3 regions of the Streptomyces sp. NPDC020780 genome follow, and region 3 is predicted to be linked to each of the others. Evidence: riboswitches for the same ligand, from Rfam matches in the RefSeq annotation. Region 3 holds a riboswitch; each other region holds the start of a gene.
The links. Region 3 has a riboswitch for cobalamin ahead of ACH4VO_RS26305 (cobalamin biosynthesis protein). Riboswitches for the same ligand answer to the same signal wherever they lie in the genome.
Positions count from the first base shown of each region.

Region 1: linked by a shared signal. The riboswitch ahead of ACH4VO_RS07030 (ABC transporter substrate-binding protein) and the one ahead of ACH4VO_RS26305 (cobalamin biosynthesis protein) in region 3 are both predicted to bind cobalamin.
Region 2: linked by a shared signal. The riboswitch ahead of ACH4VO_RS01350 (ribonucleoside-diphosphate reductase subunit alpha) and the one ahead of ACH4VO_RS26305 (cobalamin biosynthesis protein) in region 3 are both predicted to bind cobalamin.

Region 1 covers NZ_JBIRTB010000003.1:174,170-179,056, forward strand. The annotation lists gene ACH4VO_RS07020 (ABC transporter ATP-binding protein) at 1-561, opposite strand, end outside; gene ACH4VO_RS07025 (FecCD family ABC transporter permease) at 558-1,727, opposite strand; gene ACH4VO_RS07030 (ABC transporter substrate-binding protein) at 1,724-2,794, opposite strand; cobalamin riboswitch at 2,824-3,011, opposite strand; gene ACH4VO_RS07035 (acyl-CoA dehydrogenase) at 3,275-4,887, opposite strand, start outside.
Region 2 covers NZ_JBIRTB010000001.1:295,836-300,722, forward strand. The annotation lists gene ACH4VO_RS01345 (ribonucleotide-diphosphate reductase subunit beta) at 1-98, opposite strand, end outside; gene ACH4VO_RS01350 (ribonucleoside-diphosphate reductase subunit alpha) at 98-2,491, opposite strand; cobalamin riboswitch at 2,630-2,760, opposite strand; gene ACH4VO_RS01355 (GNAT family N-acetyltransferase) at 2,806-3,306, opposite strand; gene mctP (monocarboxylate uptake permease MctP) at 3,493-4,887, opposite strand, start outside.
Region 3 covers NZ_JBIRTB010000015.1:129,431-134,317, forward strand. The annotation lists gene ACH4VO_RS26300 (cobyric acid synthase) at 1-973, opposite strand, end outside; gene ACH4VO_RS26305 (cobalamin biosynthesis protein) at 970-1,917, opposite strand; cobalamin riboswitch at 2,052-2,182, opposite strand; gene ACH4VO_RS26310 (hypothetical protein) at 2,334-2,558, opposite strand; gene ACH4VO_RS26315 (inorganic phosphate transporter) at 2,571-3,830, opposite strand; gene ACH4VO_RS26320 (class II aldolase/adducin family protein) at 4,608-4,887, shown strand, end outside.

The sequences.
Region 1 (4,887 bases), on a different contig from region 3:
GACCAGGGCGAGCAGCTCCAGCTGGTGCTGGATGTCCAGGTGGTTCGTCGGCTCGTCCAGCAGGAGTTCGCGCGGCTGCTGGGCGAGGGCGCGTGCGATCTGCACGCGCTGGCGCTCCCCGCCCGACAGGGTGTGCCAGGACTGCCCGGCCCTGTCGGTGAGCCCGGTGCGCTCCAACGCGTCGCGTACGGCGTCCTCGTCCTCCTGGGCCGGGGCGGACCAGGCCCTGCGGTGCGGGATGCGGCCGAGACGTACGACGTCCAGGACGCTGAGCTCCACCTGGGTGACCGCGTGCTGGTCGACGACGGCGACCCGCCGGGCGACCGTACGGCGGCCGGTGTCGGCGAGGGTGCGCCCGTCGAGGGTGACGACGCCGGCGCCCGGTGCCAGGATCCCGGCCATCACGCGCAGCAGCGTGGACTTCCCGGAGCCGTTGGGGCCCAGGAGCCCGACCGTCGCCCCGGGCGGCGGTGCCATGCTCACGCCGTCCAGGACGATGCGGCCGCCGGCCTCCCGGCTCACGCGCGCGGCCCGTAGTCCCTGGCCGTCGGTGCTCCTCATGCGGTCCTCCTGGTGCGGTGGAGGACCAGGACGAAGGCCGGGACGCCGATGAGCGCGGTGACCACCCCCACCGGCACCTCCTGCGGATCCAGGACGGTCCGGGCCAGGGTGTCGACCCAGACCAGGAAGACGGCACCGGCGAGCGCGGTGACGGGCAGCAGGCGCCGGTGTCCCGAACCGGTCAGCGCGCGGGCCGCGTGCGGCAGGACCAGGCCCACGAAACCGATGGCGCCCGCCGAACTGACGAGCGCGGCGGTGAGCAGCGCCGTCGTACACAGCAGCAGGACCCGGGTGCGGGTCACACGGACGCCCAGGGCGGCCGCCGCGTCCTGGCCGAACGCGAAGGCGTCGAGCGTACGGGCGTGGCCGAGGCAGACCAGGAGAGTCACGGCGAGGACGGCGGAGCACGCCCACACATCGCTCCACCCGACCCCGCTGAGGGAGCCGAGCAGCCAGAACAGCACGCCCCGGGTCTGCTCGGCGTCGGCCGCGGTCATGACGACGAAGGAGGTGAGCGCGGAGAAGAGCTGCATCGCCGCCACCCCGGCGAGGACGACCCGGTCGGTGGTCCCGCCGAGCGAGTGGCTGAGCAGCAGGACCAGGGCGAACGAGCACAGGGCCCCGGCGAAGGCCCCGGCCTGGACGGACACCGCACCGCCGCCGGCACCGAGGACCACGACCGCGACCGCGCCGGTGGAGGCCCCGGAGGAGACGCCGAGGACGAAGGGGTCGGCGAGGGGGTTGCGCAGCAAGGACTGCATCACGGTGCCGCACACGGCGAGTCCGGCCCCGCACACCGCCGCGAGCAGGGTGCGGGGCATGCGCAGGTTCCAGATGATGCCGTCCCGGATCGGGGACAGCCGTGAGTCGCCGGCCCCGAGATGGGCGGCCACCGCGGACCAGACGTCCGGTACGGAGATCCGGGCGGGCCCGACGGTGACGGCGGCCGCGACCGACAGGAGCAGCAGGACGACTCCGCCGCCCCACAGGAGACCGTCCCGCAGGACCCGGGCACCCGGCGTACGGCGAAGGGGTGTGGCAGGCGGGCGGGCGGGCCCGGACGTAGGGGCGGCGTCGGGGCCGGACGTACGCGGGGCGGGGGCGCTCGCGTGGCGGGCGAGGCCCGGCTCCCCGCCCGGGTATGGGGCCCGTTCGGTCTCCGTCACCCCGCGAGCCCGAAGGAGCGCAGGCCGGCGGCGACGCGCTCCACGCCCTCGACCGTCCGGACGGTCGGGTTCATGGCCTGGCCGCTGAGGAGGACGTACCGTTTGTGCCGGACCGCGTCCATGTTCTTCGTGGCGGGGTTGGACTCCAGGAACCGGATCTTCTGCTCGGCGCTCTCCGCGCTCTGCGCCCGGCGGGTGAGGTCGCCGATGACCAGGACGTCGGGATTCCGGTCGGCGACGGTCTCCCAGTTGATCCGGGGCCACTCCTCGTGGGTGTCGTCGAAGACGTTCTTCGCCCCCAGTTCCGTGGTGATGATGCCGGGCGCTCCGCAGCACCCGGCGAGGTAGGGGGCGTCGGAGTCGGAGAACCAGTAGAGCAGCGTGGCGTGGGAGGCGTCGATGCCCGCGGTCGCCGTACGGACCCGCTCGCGGAGGCCGGCAACGAGCTCGTCGCCCCGCTCCTTCACCCCGAACACCCGGGCCAGGTCGTGCACTTCGGCGTAGACGCTCTCCATGGTCAGGGGCTTCGTACGGGAACCGTCCCCGCTGCCGCTGTTGTCCTTGGCCGTACAGTCCGCGGGCGAGACGTAGGTCGGAACCCCGAGTTCCTCGAACTGCTCCCGGGGCGCGACGCCGCCGGTGGCGAGCGTCGACTCGAACGAGGCGCTGACGAAGTCGGGTTCCCTGTCCAGGACCTTCTCGGAGGAGGGGCGGTTCTCCGCGATGCGGGGCACCGTCGCTTCGGCCTTCTCCAGGCCCTTCATCACCGGGTCGGTCCAGGTGGAAGTACCGGCCAGCCGGTCACCGAGGCCCAGGGAGAGCAGGATCTCCGTCGATCCCTGGTCCAGGGAGACGGCCCTGCTCGGCGCCCTGTCGACCGTCACCGTCCGGCCGCAGTTCCTCAGCGTCACCGGGTAACCGGCGCCGCCGTCCCGGCCGGCCCCGTCGGCCGCCCCGCCGCTGCCGCCGCAGGCGGTCAGCAGGACGAGTCCGGCGGTGAGCAGGGCGGTTCGGCGTACGGTACGGGCTATGGGTGGCACGGAGTCCCTCTGCGTCTCGGGGCTCATGCGCGGAGCCCGTACGGAGTCCGCCCCCGGTCGGGGGAACGGGTGCCAGCAGGTCTTCGGACTCGGGTTCGTCCGGACGGGGCGCCTTCCCGGGGCACCCGAGGGTGTCCCAGTGGCCGTGGCCCCGCCCGTCCCCCTCACCGCTGCGCGTCAGCTCCGGATTCGCACCGGATTCCCTGACTCCACGTGGAGTGCGACTGGCGCCTGCAAGCTATCACGCGGCCCGGCGGCCTTCGGCGGCCCTGCGGCAGGTACGGCGGGAAGGTGTCCCGCCGTACCTGCCGTCCGCAGTTCACCGCTCGGGGCGAACCGATTCGCCGACGGCCGCCGACGGCTTCCGGTACCTGCGGCCGAGGACGTGGACCGTGCCCCAGTACGCCAGCAGGACGGCCCGCAGCCCGAAAATCTCCAGCCACTCGCGTACGGCACGGCATGCTCCGGGTCCGCCGGCACGCGGTCGTGCGGCGCCCCGCGCGCCGTTCACCGGGCGCCCTGCGGGGAGCCGGCCGGACGGTCGTGCCAGGGGGCCTCGGGATCGTCGTAGGCGTCGGCGTAACCCGGCCCGGCGATCGGCCAGTCGGCGAGCAGTGCGGCGGGCAGTGCGAAGGAGACGGCCAGTTCACGGGCGTGCGCGGCGACGGCCGTGATCAGTTCCTCGGTGATGTCGGGCAGCGCGTCGACCTGATCGTGGGTCAGCAGTCCGGCGGCCAGCAGGTCGCCGCTGTTGCGGGCCACCCACTCGACGGTGAACAGCCGTTCCAGCTCCGCCAGCCGCTCCCGGGCGGCACCTTCGGGGAGCGCGGCACGGGCTTCGGCGTACGCCGCGGCGGCTTCCCGGTACGCGCGCGCCTCGACCGCGCGCAGGGCGGGACCGGCGGCCGCGTTCCACCGCCCGAGCCGGTCGGCGCCGGTGGCCCGCAGCATGCGCCGTTCGGCCCGGCCGTACCAGATGTCCTCCACCGCGGCACACAGCGCACCGAGGAAGCGCGGGTCGGCCAGGTCGCCGGGGCCGGACGGGGCGGCCGGGCCGGGACCGGGCCGGACGGCCGGCGGCTCCTCGGCAGCGGCGCCTGCCAGGAGCATGTCGGCCGCGACCTTGGCGTACAGGGCGATGTTGTCGCCCTCCGCCGTGATGGCGCCCTCCACGCCCGTGACGAGTTCCGTCATGCCGTTGTTCTCCAGCAGCGCCTGGGCGCCGCACCGTTCGCGGCACTGGACGATGACGGCACGGGCCTGCCAGGTGATCCATCCCTTGGCGACCGCGACCAGCCGCTCCGCCTCGTCCCTGCCCTCCTCGTCGCAGCCTTCCCACCGGTCGAGCACCCGGCGGTGGAGCAGGCTCATGGCGAAGACCGTCGCCATGGCGGAGGCGAGGGGCCCGTGGTGGGTGCGGTGGGCGTCGACCGGCACGGGGCCCGTGCCCCGGGACCCGGAGATCACCCGGTGACCGCCGTAGCGGACGGCGACGGCGAGGGTCGCGCGGGCCGTGCCCGCAGCACAGGCGCTCATGGAGATCCTGCCGGAGGTGACCCGGCCGATGGAGGTCAGGAAGCGGCTCCGGAGCCCGGCCGGGGGGCTGGTGAACCTCTCCGCGCCGCCGTCCTCGTCACGCGTTCCCAGCAGCGCGTCCCGGCCCACGAACAGCTGGTCGAAGGAGGTGAGGCAGTGGTCCACGGGACTGCCCATCCGGGCGGGCAGCCGGCGGACCCGTACGCCGGGCAGCGCCTGTGTGTCGTCGGTGAGCGGGACCAGGAAGAGGCGGATCCCGTGGTCGGTGCCGTCGACCGTCAGCCGCGCGGCGACCAGTCCGGACTTGGGCCCGCCCGCCGGGCTGGTGTTGGGCATGAACTTCTGCGCCCCCGCGTGCGGGGTGTGCAGGACGAAGCCGTCCCGGGCCCGGTCGTACGTCGCGGTGGTCTCCATGGCCGCGGCGTCGTTGCCGTGCGCCACCTCCGTGCAGAGGAAGGTCCCGATGCGGCGCATGGCCAGGTAGTCCGACAGGTCGCGGCGGACCGCGTCGTGGTCGAGGAGGCTGCCGAGGAAGAGGTTGTAGTGGATGCCCGCGACGGTGGTGAGTGCGGGGTCCACCGCCC
Region 2 (4,887 bases), on a different contig from region 3:
GCGTCCCGGTAGCGCTCGTAGAAGTCCGGGTAGCGCATCGGGCGCAGGGTCAGTTCGAAACCGGGGTCGAGCAGGTTCTTCTCGGTGTGCGCGCTCATCACTGGCATGCCTCGCAGGACTCGGGGTTCTCGAGCGAGCAGGCGACGGCGTCCGCGTCGGGGGCCGGCGTCTGCTGGACGGGGACGGCCGCCGCGGCGGAGGCCGCGCGGGCGATGCGTGTCGCCGGGCGCGACCGCAGGTAGTACGTCGTCTTCAGCCCCTGTTTCCAGGCGTACGCGTACATCGAGGAGAGCTTGCCGATCGTCGGCGTCTCCATGAACAGGTTGAGCGACTGGCTCTGGTCCAGGAACGGCGTACGGGCCGCCGCCATGTCGATCAGGCCGCGCTGCGGGATCTCCCACGCCGTGCGGTACAGGGCCCGGACGTCCTCGGGGACCCAGGCGAAGCCCTGCACGGAGCCGCCGGCCTCGCGCAGCGCCTCCCGGGTCCTGGCGTCCCACACGCCGAGCCTCTTCAGTTCGTCCACCAGATAGGCGTTGACCTGGAGGAACTCGCCGCTGAGCGTTTCGCGCTTGAAGAGGTTGGACACCTGCGGCTCGACGCACTCGTACACGCCGGCGATCGAGGCGATCGTGGCCGTCGGCGCGATGGCGAGCAGCAGCGAGTTGCGCATTCCGCTCTTCGCGATCCGGGCGCGGAGGGCCTTCCAGCGCTCCGGCCAGTTCAGCTCGGTGTCGTAGTGGTCGGGGTGCAGCACGCCGCGCGCCGCGCGGGTCGCGGACCAGGCGGGGAGCGGGCCGGACCGCTCGGCGAGGTCGCAGGAGGCCTCGTAGGCGGCGAGCATGATCCGCTCCGAGATCCGGGTGGACAGCGCCCGCGCCTCGGGCGAGTCGAACGGCAGCCGCAACTGGAAGAAGACGTCCTGCAGACCCATCGCGCCCAGGCCCACCGGCCGCCAGCGGGCGTTGGACCGGGCGGCCTGCTCGGTGGGGTAGAAGTTGATGTCCACGACGCGGTCGAGGAAGGTGACGGCGGTACGGACGGTGGCGTCCAGCCGCTCCCAGTCCATCGTGCCGCCGTCGACGAAGGCGCCGAGGTTGACCGAGCCCAGGTTGCAGACGGCCGTCTCACCGTCGTCGGTGACCTCCAGGATCTCCGTACACAGGTTCGACGAGTGCACGACCCGGCCCGGCTCCGCCGTCTGGTTCGCGGTGCGGTTGGCGGCGTCCTTGAACGTCATCCAGCCCTGGCCCGTCTGCGCGAGCGTCCGCATCATCCGGCCGTACAACTCGCGCGCCGGGATCGTCCGGCGGGCCAGGCCCGCCGCCTCCGCCGCACGGTAGGCGGCGTCGAACGCGTCGCCCCACAGGTCCACGAGGTCGGGCACGTCGGCCGGGGAGAACAGCGACCACTCGGTGTCCGCGTCCACGCGGCGCATGAACTCGTCGGGGATCCAGTGCGCCAGGTTGAGGTTGTGCGTACGCCGCTGGTCCTCACCGGTGTTGTCGCGCAGCTCCAGGAACTCCTCGATGTCCGCGTGCCAGGTCTCCAGGTAGACGGCGGCGGCGCCCTTGCGGCGGCCCCCCTGGTTGACCGCGGCGACCGACGCGTCGAGCGTCTTGAGGAACGGCACGATGCCGTTGGAGTGCCCGTTGGTGCCCCGGATGAGCGAGCCGCGGGCACGGACACGGGAGTACGAGAGGCCGATGCCGCCCGCGTGCTTGGAGAGGCGTGCCACCTGGTGGTAGCGGTCGTAGATCGAGTCGAGTTCGTCCAGCGGGGAGTCCAGCAGGTAGCAGGAGGACATCTGGGGGTGCCGGGTGCCGGAGTTGAACAGCGTGGGGGAGGAGGGCAGGTAGTCGAGGCGGCTCATCAGGCCGTACAGCGCCTCGACCTCCTCCAGGGCGCGCTCCGAGGTGTCCTCGGCCAGTCCGGAGGCGACCCGCAGCAGGAAGTGCTGGGGGGTCTCGACGGCCTGCCGGGTGAGCGGGTGGCGCAGCAGGTAGCGGCTGTGCAGCGTCCGCAGCCCGAAGTAGCCGAAACGGTCGTCGGCGCCCTCCGCGAGGGACCGCTCGACCAGTGCGTCGAGCCGGGGCGCGTGCAGCGCCACGAACTCTGCGGTCCGGTCCGCGATCAGGCCCTCGCGGTGCCCCACGGAGACGGAGGCGGAGAAGGAGACCGCACCCTGGCCGGCGGCCTCGTCGGCGATGGCGCGGGTGAGGAGCCGGGCGGCGAGCCGGGAGTAGGCCGGGTCCTCGGAGATCAGCCCGGCCGCGGCCTCGGTGGCCAGTGCGCACAGCTCCGCCTCGTCCGCCGCGGCGCTGCGGCCGCGCAGCGCCGCGGCGGCGACCCGGCCGGGGTCGGTGTCGGGGAGATCGGCGGTCAGCTCGGTCAGGGTACGCAGGAGCGCGGTCCCCGGCCCGTCGGCCGTGGTGTGCGTGGACTCGGCTGACGCGGTCGCTGAGACCGGGTCGGCGGGCGCGATGGTCACTGGGGCTATCCCTCGCTCGGCTGGGGCCGGCGGAGGCAGGGGGCAGCCGGAACAGGGCGGTGCCCGTGGAGGGGCAGCACTGCGCACGGCGTCCACCGGCCCTCCGCGGGGCCCGGACGTCTCGGCGTCCGGCTCGGTCGAACCGGACGCACCGTCGGCAGGTCTTCGGACTTCCGGGTGCGCGGGGCACACCGGTCACACCGTTGCGGGACAGTTCCGGATTCGCACCGGATTCCCCTGCGGCGACAGCGAGCACGAGCATACATGTGGGGGCCGCCTGCTGGGACAGCCCCCACATGTTGTGTCGCAGTGGGTCAGAGACCCAGCCGGAATGTCATGAGCGGCAAGCCCGGGATGGGCTCCCAGTCGCGTTCCGGGGTACGCAGGAAGCCGAGGCGCCGGTAGATCCGGTGGGCCCCCCGCATGGCGGCCTGCGTCGACAGGACGAGGCCGGTCAGCCTCCCGTCGGCCCGCGCGCGGTCGATGCAGGCCCGTACGAGCGCCTCGCCCGCTCCCCGCCCCCGGGCCTCCTGGGAGACCGCCAGCATCCGGAACTCCGCTTCGTCCCGGCCGGCGACGTCCGCCCACGGGCTGCCGGGCGCGACGTAGGTGACACCGCCCAGCAACCGGCCGTCGGCGTCCACCGCCACCAGCACCTCGGCCTCGACCGCCCGCCGCTCCACGGCTCGGAGCTGTTCGAGGTACGGGTCGTCGGCGCCGAAGTCCAGCAGCCCGTCCCCGAGGTACGCCGCGGCCGTGATCTCTCCCAGGGCCTCGTACTCCGCGGGGTCGACCGGCCTGATCGCTACGTCCATGGCGGCATTCTGCCGCAGCGGGTGCCTACGGCGCGCCGGGGTCTGTGCCGGGTGCCGGTGCGTGCGGGGGCGTCGCGGGCCCGGCGGGGAGCGGCGCCCGCTCCGCGCTTCCGGGGGTGCCCGCAACGCCCCGGGCCGCCACGCCCCCGTGTGGCGGGGACGTGGCGGCCCGGGGGGACGGCGGTGTCAGTGCCCGCCCGGGGCGCCCGCCGTGGCCGGCGGCAGCTCCACCTGGACACCCGGGTCGCCGGCGTCGGCCGTGTAGTCGGACGGCGAGGTCTCGTCCACACCCGCCGGGGCCTTCACGGCGTTCAGGACGAACGTCAGCACGACGACCACGACGACGTTGAGCACGAACGCGGTGAGACCGATGTACCCGATCTCGCCGATGCCCGGGATCTCCTTGGAGGAGCCGCCGAAGTGCTTCTGCGTGGGGCTGGCGACGCCGTAGGCGGCCACCGTGCCGTAGACCATGCCGACCGCCCAGCCCGCGATCAGGGCCCATCGGTGGAACCAGCGGGTGAACAGCCCGCCCACCAGGGCGGGCATCGTCTGGAGGATCCAGATGCCGCCGAGCAACTGGAAGTTGATCGCGACGGTCTTGTCCATGGTGAGGACGAAGGCGAGCGCCCCGACCTTGACCAGGAGCGAGACCAGCTTGGAGACCTTGGTCTCCTGCGCGGGTGTCGCGTCGGGCTTGAGGAAGTCCTTGTAGATGTTGCGGGTGAAGAGGTTGGCCGCGGCGATCGACATGATCGCGGCCGGCACGAGGGCACCGATACCGATGGCGGCGAACGCCACCCCCGCGAACCAGTCCGGGAACATGTTCTCGAACAGCTGCGGAATGGCGAGCTGGCCGTTGTCCACCTTGATCCCTGCCGCGATGGCCATGAACCCGAGCAGGGCCAGCAGGCCGAGCATCAGCGAGTACAGCGGCAGGATCGTCGTGTTGCGCCGGATGACCTCGCGGCTGCGGCTGGAGAGCGTCGCCGTGATCGAGTGCGGGTACATGAAGAGCGCGAGTGCGGAACCCAGGGCGAGTGTGGCGTAACCCCACTGCCCCATCTCGCCCGGGACGAGGGCGCCGCGCGGTTTGCCGGTGGCCTCGTTCGTCTGCGAGAACGCCTCGCCCGCCTTGGCGAAGATGTCGTCGAAACCGCCGAGCTTGATCGGGATGTAGATGATCGCCACCGCGATGACCAGGTAGATCAGGCCGTCCTTGACGAAGGCGATGAGCGCGGGCGCGCGCAGCCCCGACGAGTAGGTGTACGCGGCGAGCACGGCGAACGCGATCAGCAGCGGCAGGTCCTTGACGAACCAGTGCGTGGTCTCGCCGCCGCCGACGCCCATGACGTCGAGCACGGCCTGGATGCCGACCAGCTGGAGCGCGATGTACGGCATCGTGGCGAGGATGCCGGTGAGGGCGACCGCCAGCGAGAGGCCCTTCGAGCCGAACCGGCCGCGGACGAAGTCCGAGGTGGTGACGTAGCCGTGCTTGTGCGAGACGGACCAGAGACGCGGCAGGAAGGTGAAGATCAGCGGGTACACGAGGATCGTGTACGGAACGGCGAAGAAGCCCGC
Region 3 (4,887 bases):
CCGCCAGACCCCGTTCCCGCAGCCAGGCGAGGGCCTTCACCGTGCCCCGCGTACCGGGCACGATCACCAGGTCCGCGTCGGTGAGCTCCTCCGCCCGGTCCACGAAGCGGACCACCACACCCGGCTCCGCCGCCAGCGCGTCCACATCGGTGAAGTTCGACATCAGGGGCACGGCGCACACCGCCACCCGCAGCACGTCCCGGCCGTGCGGCGGCGCCACCACCGACTCCCGCACCGCGCCGCGCATCGACACGCGAAGCCCGTCCTCCTCGTCGATGCCCAGCCCGTGCGTGTACGGCAGCACCCCGTACGTCCGACGACCCGTCAGCCCGTACAGCATGTCCAGCCCCGGCTCCAGCAGCGAGACGTCACCCCGGAACTTGTTGACCAGGTACCCGGCGACCAGCGACTGGTCCTCGGCGCTCAGCAGGGCCGTCGTACCGAAGAACGACGCGAAGACGCCGCCGCGGTCGATGTCACCGACGACGAGGACGGGGAAGCGCGCGGCCCGTGCGACGCCCATGTTCACGATGTCGGTGCGCCGCAGGTTGATCTCCGCCGGGCTGCCCGCCCCCTCGCAGATCACGGCGTCGTACGTGCTCCGAAGCTGCTCCAGACAGTCCACGACCGTCCCGAACAGGGCCTCCTGCCGGCCTCCGTGGTAGCCGCGCGCACTCATCTCGCCGACCGGCTTCCCCATCAGGACGACCTGGCTCGACCGGTCGCCCCCGGGCTTGAGCAGCACCGGGTTCATCAGCGCGGCCGGCTCCACCCGGGCGGCCTGCGCCTGCATCGCCTGGGCCCGGCCGATCTCCGCGCCCTCGCGGGTGACGAACGAGTTCAGCGACATGTTCTGCGCCTTGAACGGCGCGACCTTCACCCCGCGGCGCACCAGCCACCGGCAGATCCCGGCCGTGACGACGCTCTTGCCCGCGTCCGAGGTGGTTCCCGCGACCAGCAGTCCGCCGCTCATGCCCGACCCCTCCGTCCTGCGGCCAGCCGCCCGGCCACGCACACGCCGAGGGCCAGCAGACTCACCCGGCGCGACAGCCGCACCGCGCGCTCGATGTCCGCGACCCGCACGTCCCGGCCGTTCTCCCCGTTGAGCACGGGCCGGTGCTCGACCCGTCCCCCGTACGCGAGGGTCCCGCCCAGCCGTACGCCGAGCGCGCCCGCGAACGCGGCCTCCACCGGCCCCGCGTTGGGGCTCGGGTGCCGGCCGGCGTCGGCCCGCCAGGCGTGCACGGCCTCGCGGGGCCGTCCCCCGGCCACCACGGCGAGCACGGCGGTGAGGCGGGCACCCGGCCAGCCGGCCAGGTCGTCCAGCCGGGCCGAGGCCCAGCCGTAGCGCCGGTGGCGCGGCGACCGGTGGCCGACCATGGCGTCGAGGGTGTTGACGGCCCGGAAACCGGCCAGTCCGGGCACGCCGCCCAGGGCGCCCCACACCAGGGCGCCCACCACGGCGTCGGAGGTGTTCTCGGCGACGGACTCCACCACGGCGCGGGCGATCTGCTGCCCGTCGAGCGCGTGCGGGTCGCGGCCGCACAGGTGCGGCAGCCGTTCCCGGGCCCGGCCGAGGTCACCGGCGGCGAGGGCGTCCCCGACGGCCCGGGCCTCGCGGCCCAGCGAGGTGCCCCCGACGACGCACCAGGTGGCGGCGGCGGTCAGCGCCACGGCGGCGGCCGGGCGGCCCCGTACGGCACGGGCGGCCAGCGCCGCGGCGCCCGCGGCGCCTCCGGCGCAGACGAGCGTGTGCAGGGCGCCCCAGCCGCGGTGATCGCGCCACAGCCGGCTCTCGACGGCCGCCGCGGCCCGCCCGAAGGCGGCGACGGGATGACCCCGGCGGGGATCACCGAGCAGCAGGTCGCCGATCAGGCCGGCGGTGGCGCCGTACGCGAAGATGTGGTCGGCTCGCACGGTTCAGCCGGCCGTCGCGCCTCGGAGGGCCGGGAACCGGGGGAAGGGTGGGGCAGCGACCGACGCACGGCAGCCGGGCATGGCATAGGTCCTCACTCAGGGTCCGCGCCCTGGTTCGACGTGACCGGCGACGAGAGTCTCCTGGCTCCCGGATCCGCAGTTCCCCCGGCCTTCCAGCCCGCGGTGGCGGACCGTGACTTCCGTGTGGGGGACTGCTCCCCGGTGACAGTGGCGGGACCGCGCCGGATTCGCACCGGCTTCCTCTGCTGTCGCCGTACATGGCCACGGCAGTCCACCATGTCCCGCGAACGCCCGTCAACCTGCCGCTGACCTGCGAGGCTGCTGTGCGCCCGGACGCACAGCCGGCCGGACACACAGGTGGTGTGTCCGGCCCGGGGGGATCAGGTGCGGAAAGGTCAGGCGACGATCAGATAGATCCCGTACGCCACCGCCGCCGCGCACAGCGCGAAGCAGGCGTACGCGCCGAAGCGCGCCGGAGCGCCGGAACCGCCGCTGCCCGCCGCCGAGGGCGCCTGCTTGGCGAGGCCCACGATGCCGAGGGTGAAGAGGCCCACCAAGGCGACGGTGACCACGAGGCTGACGCCGAAGACGGAGGCGAGGGCTGCCCAGTCGATGTTCATGCGGATCTGTCCTTACACCGTGGCCGGTCGGGCCGGGTCGGCCGGAATCTCGGCCGCCGGGGCCGGGGCCGGGATGGTGGTCTTGAGGTCAGGGACGATGCCGGCGGGCGGCGGGCTGACGGCCGCGATGGCGGTGGTGACGACGCCCGCGGGCTCGGCGTCCGGCATGTTGACGTTGGTGTGGTCGACCGGCTTGCGGCGCGACAGCAGCCAGATGGCACCGGAGCCCGCGACGAGGAGCACCGCCACGACGCCGACGCCCCAGCCGCCCTGCTTGGTGAGGAACTCGGCGCCCGCACCGACCAGGCCCGCGGCCGGCAGGGTCAGACCCCAGGCGACGAACATCCGGGTGGCGGTGGACCAGCGGACCACACCCCCCTTGCGTCCGAGGCCCGCGCCCATCACGGCGCCGGAGCAGGACTGAGTGGTGGAGAGGGAGAAGCCGAGGTGCGAGGAGGCCAGGATGACCGTGGCCGCACTGGTCTGGGCGGCGAAGCCCTGCGGCGGCCTGAGCTCGGTGAGGCCGCTTCCCATGGTGCGGATGATGCGCCAGCCGCCGAGGTAGGTGCCCAGAGCGATGGCGACACCGGCGGCGCAGATGACCCAGACCGGCGGATTGGAACCGGGGGACAGGACCCCGCCGGTGACCAGGGCCAGGGTGATGATGCCCATCGTCTTCTGCGCGTCGTTGGTGCCGTGGGCGAGCGAGACGAGACCGGCCGAGGCGATCTGGCCGGCCCGGTAGCCCTTGGCGGTCGACTTCAGCTGCGCCTCGTCGGTGATCTTCCGGTTGAGGCGGTACGTCAGCCTGGTGGCCAGAAGCGCGGCCAGACCGGCGACGAGCGGGGCGGCGATCGCGGGCAGCAGGACCTTGGTGACGACGGTCCCGCCGTTGATCGATGACCAGCCGGCCGACATCACCGCGGCGCCGATCAGGCCGCCGAAGAGCGCGTGGGAGGAACTGGAGGGCAGGCCGACCAGCCAGGTCAGCAGATTCCACAGGATGGCGCCGACGAGCGCCGCGAAGATGACCTCGGTTCTGAGGCCGTCCTCGTTGACGATCCCGCCCGAGATCGTCTTGGCGACCTCCACGGACAGGAACGCGCCGACCAGGTTGAGAGCGGCGGACATGGCCACCGCTGTCTTGGGCTTGAGGGCGCCGGTCGAGATGGTGGTGGCCATCGCGTTGGCGGTGTCGTGGAAACCGTTCGTGAAATCGAACACGAGAGCTGTCACGATCACGATCGCGAGCAGCAGCGTGATGTGTTCCATTTACCCAGGCAATCGTTCGACGTCATTGGCACGTGGAACGTAAGCAACCTGGATGAACGGAAGGTGAACTGAGCAGGGCGGCACGGTGACCCCAACCGTGCGCACCCGTTCCGCTTGTGTGCGCGCGAGGTGGCCGGGCCCTCCCGCTGCGGGGCGAGGGCCAAGGTTTACGGACTGTTGGCGAACACGTGACGTGACCGATTCGCACCCTTGAGGAGACTTCGGTCACTTCTTCCCCGTGGTGGCCGGACTCCGGCGCCCTCGCACGGTCCCGGCCGGCGGGTCCGCACTTGCTGCCTCGCGGTCCCTTCACCGGCCTCCCGGCCTCGCTCGTACGGGAATGCCCCCGGCGGCGCCTACCCCGCCCAGGAGGACCCCGGTGAGCACGGCACCGGACCCGACCCCCGGCCCGCCGCCCCGCATGGCCCGAGCGCCGTCCCGCGCCTCCCGGTGGATCGGCGCGTGGGGCCGGACACGGTGCCTCGCAAGGCGCAAGGGCGGCCACCCGCGGGATGCACGCGGACGTCCCGAGGCCACGGCGAGGTGCCGGAGCCGTCGTCACGCGTCCGCCGGGAAGTGCGGGACGGCCCCACGACCTTCGGTGAGTTCCGGGCCGGGCTCGCGACACCCTGCGACTCCGTCTCCGGCGGTGCCGTCGGCCGCGAGGGCTTCCGCCCTCGCTCCCTCCTCCGCCGTGCTCACGAAGCCGCAGGACACCGCTCCCCGAGCCGGCGCAGAACTCACTTCAGGCCCGGGGCCAGGCCTAGGATCACCCGCATGAGCGATCACGATCAGGACGCGATCGGACAGGCCTGGGAGGCCGTCCTCGCGACGGCCCGCAGGACGGCCGCCGAAGGCCTGGTCGTCGGTACCTCGGGCAACGTCTCCGCACGGGTCGGCGATCTCGTCCTGGTCACCCCCAGCGCAGTGCGCTACGAGCGGCTCGGCCCCGGGGACGCGGTCGGCGTCGACCTCGGCGGCCGACGGGTGCTCGGCGACCTTCCCCCGACCAGCGAGCTCCCGCTCCACCTGGCGGTGTACAACAGCACGTCCGCAG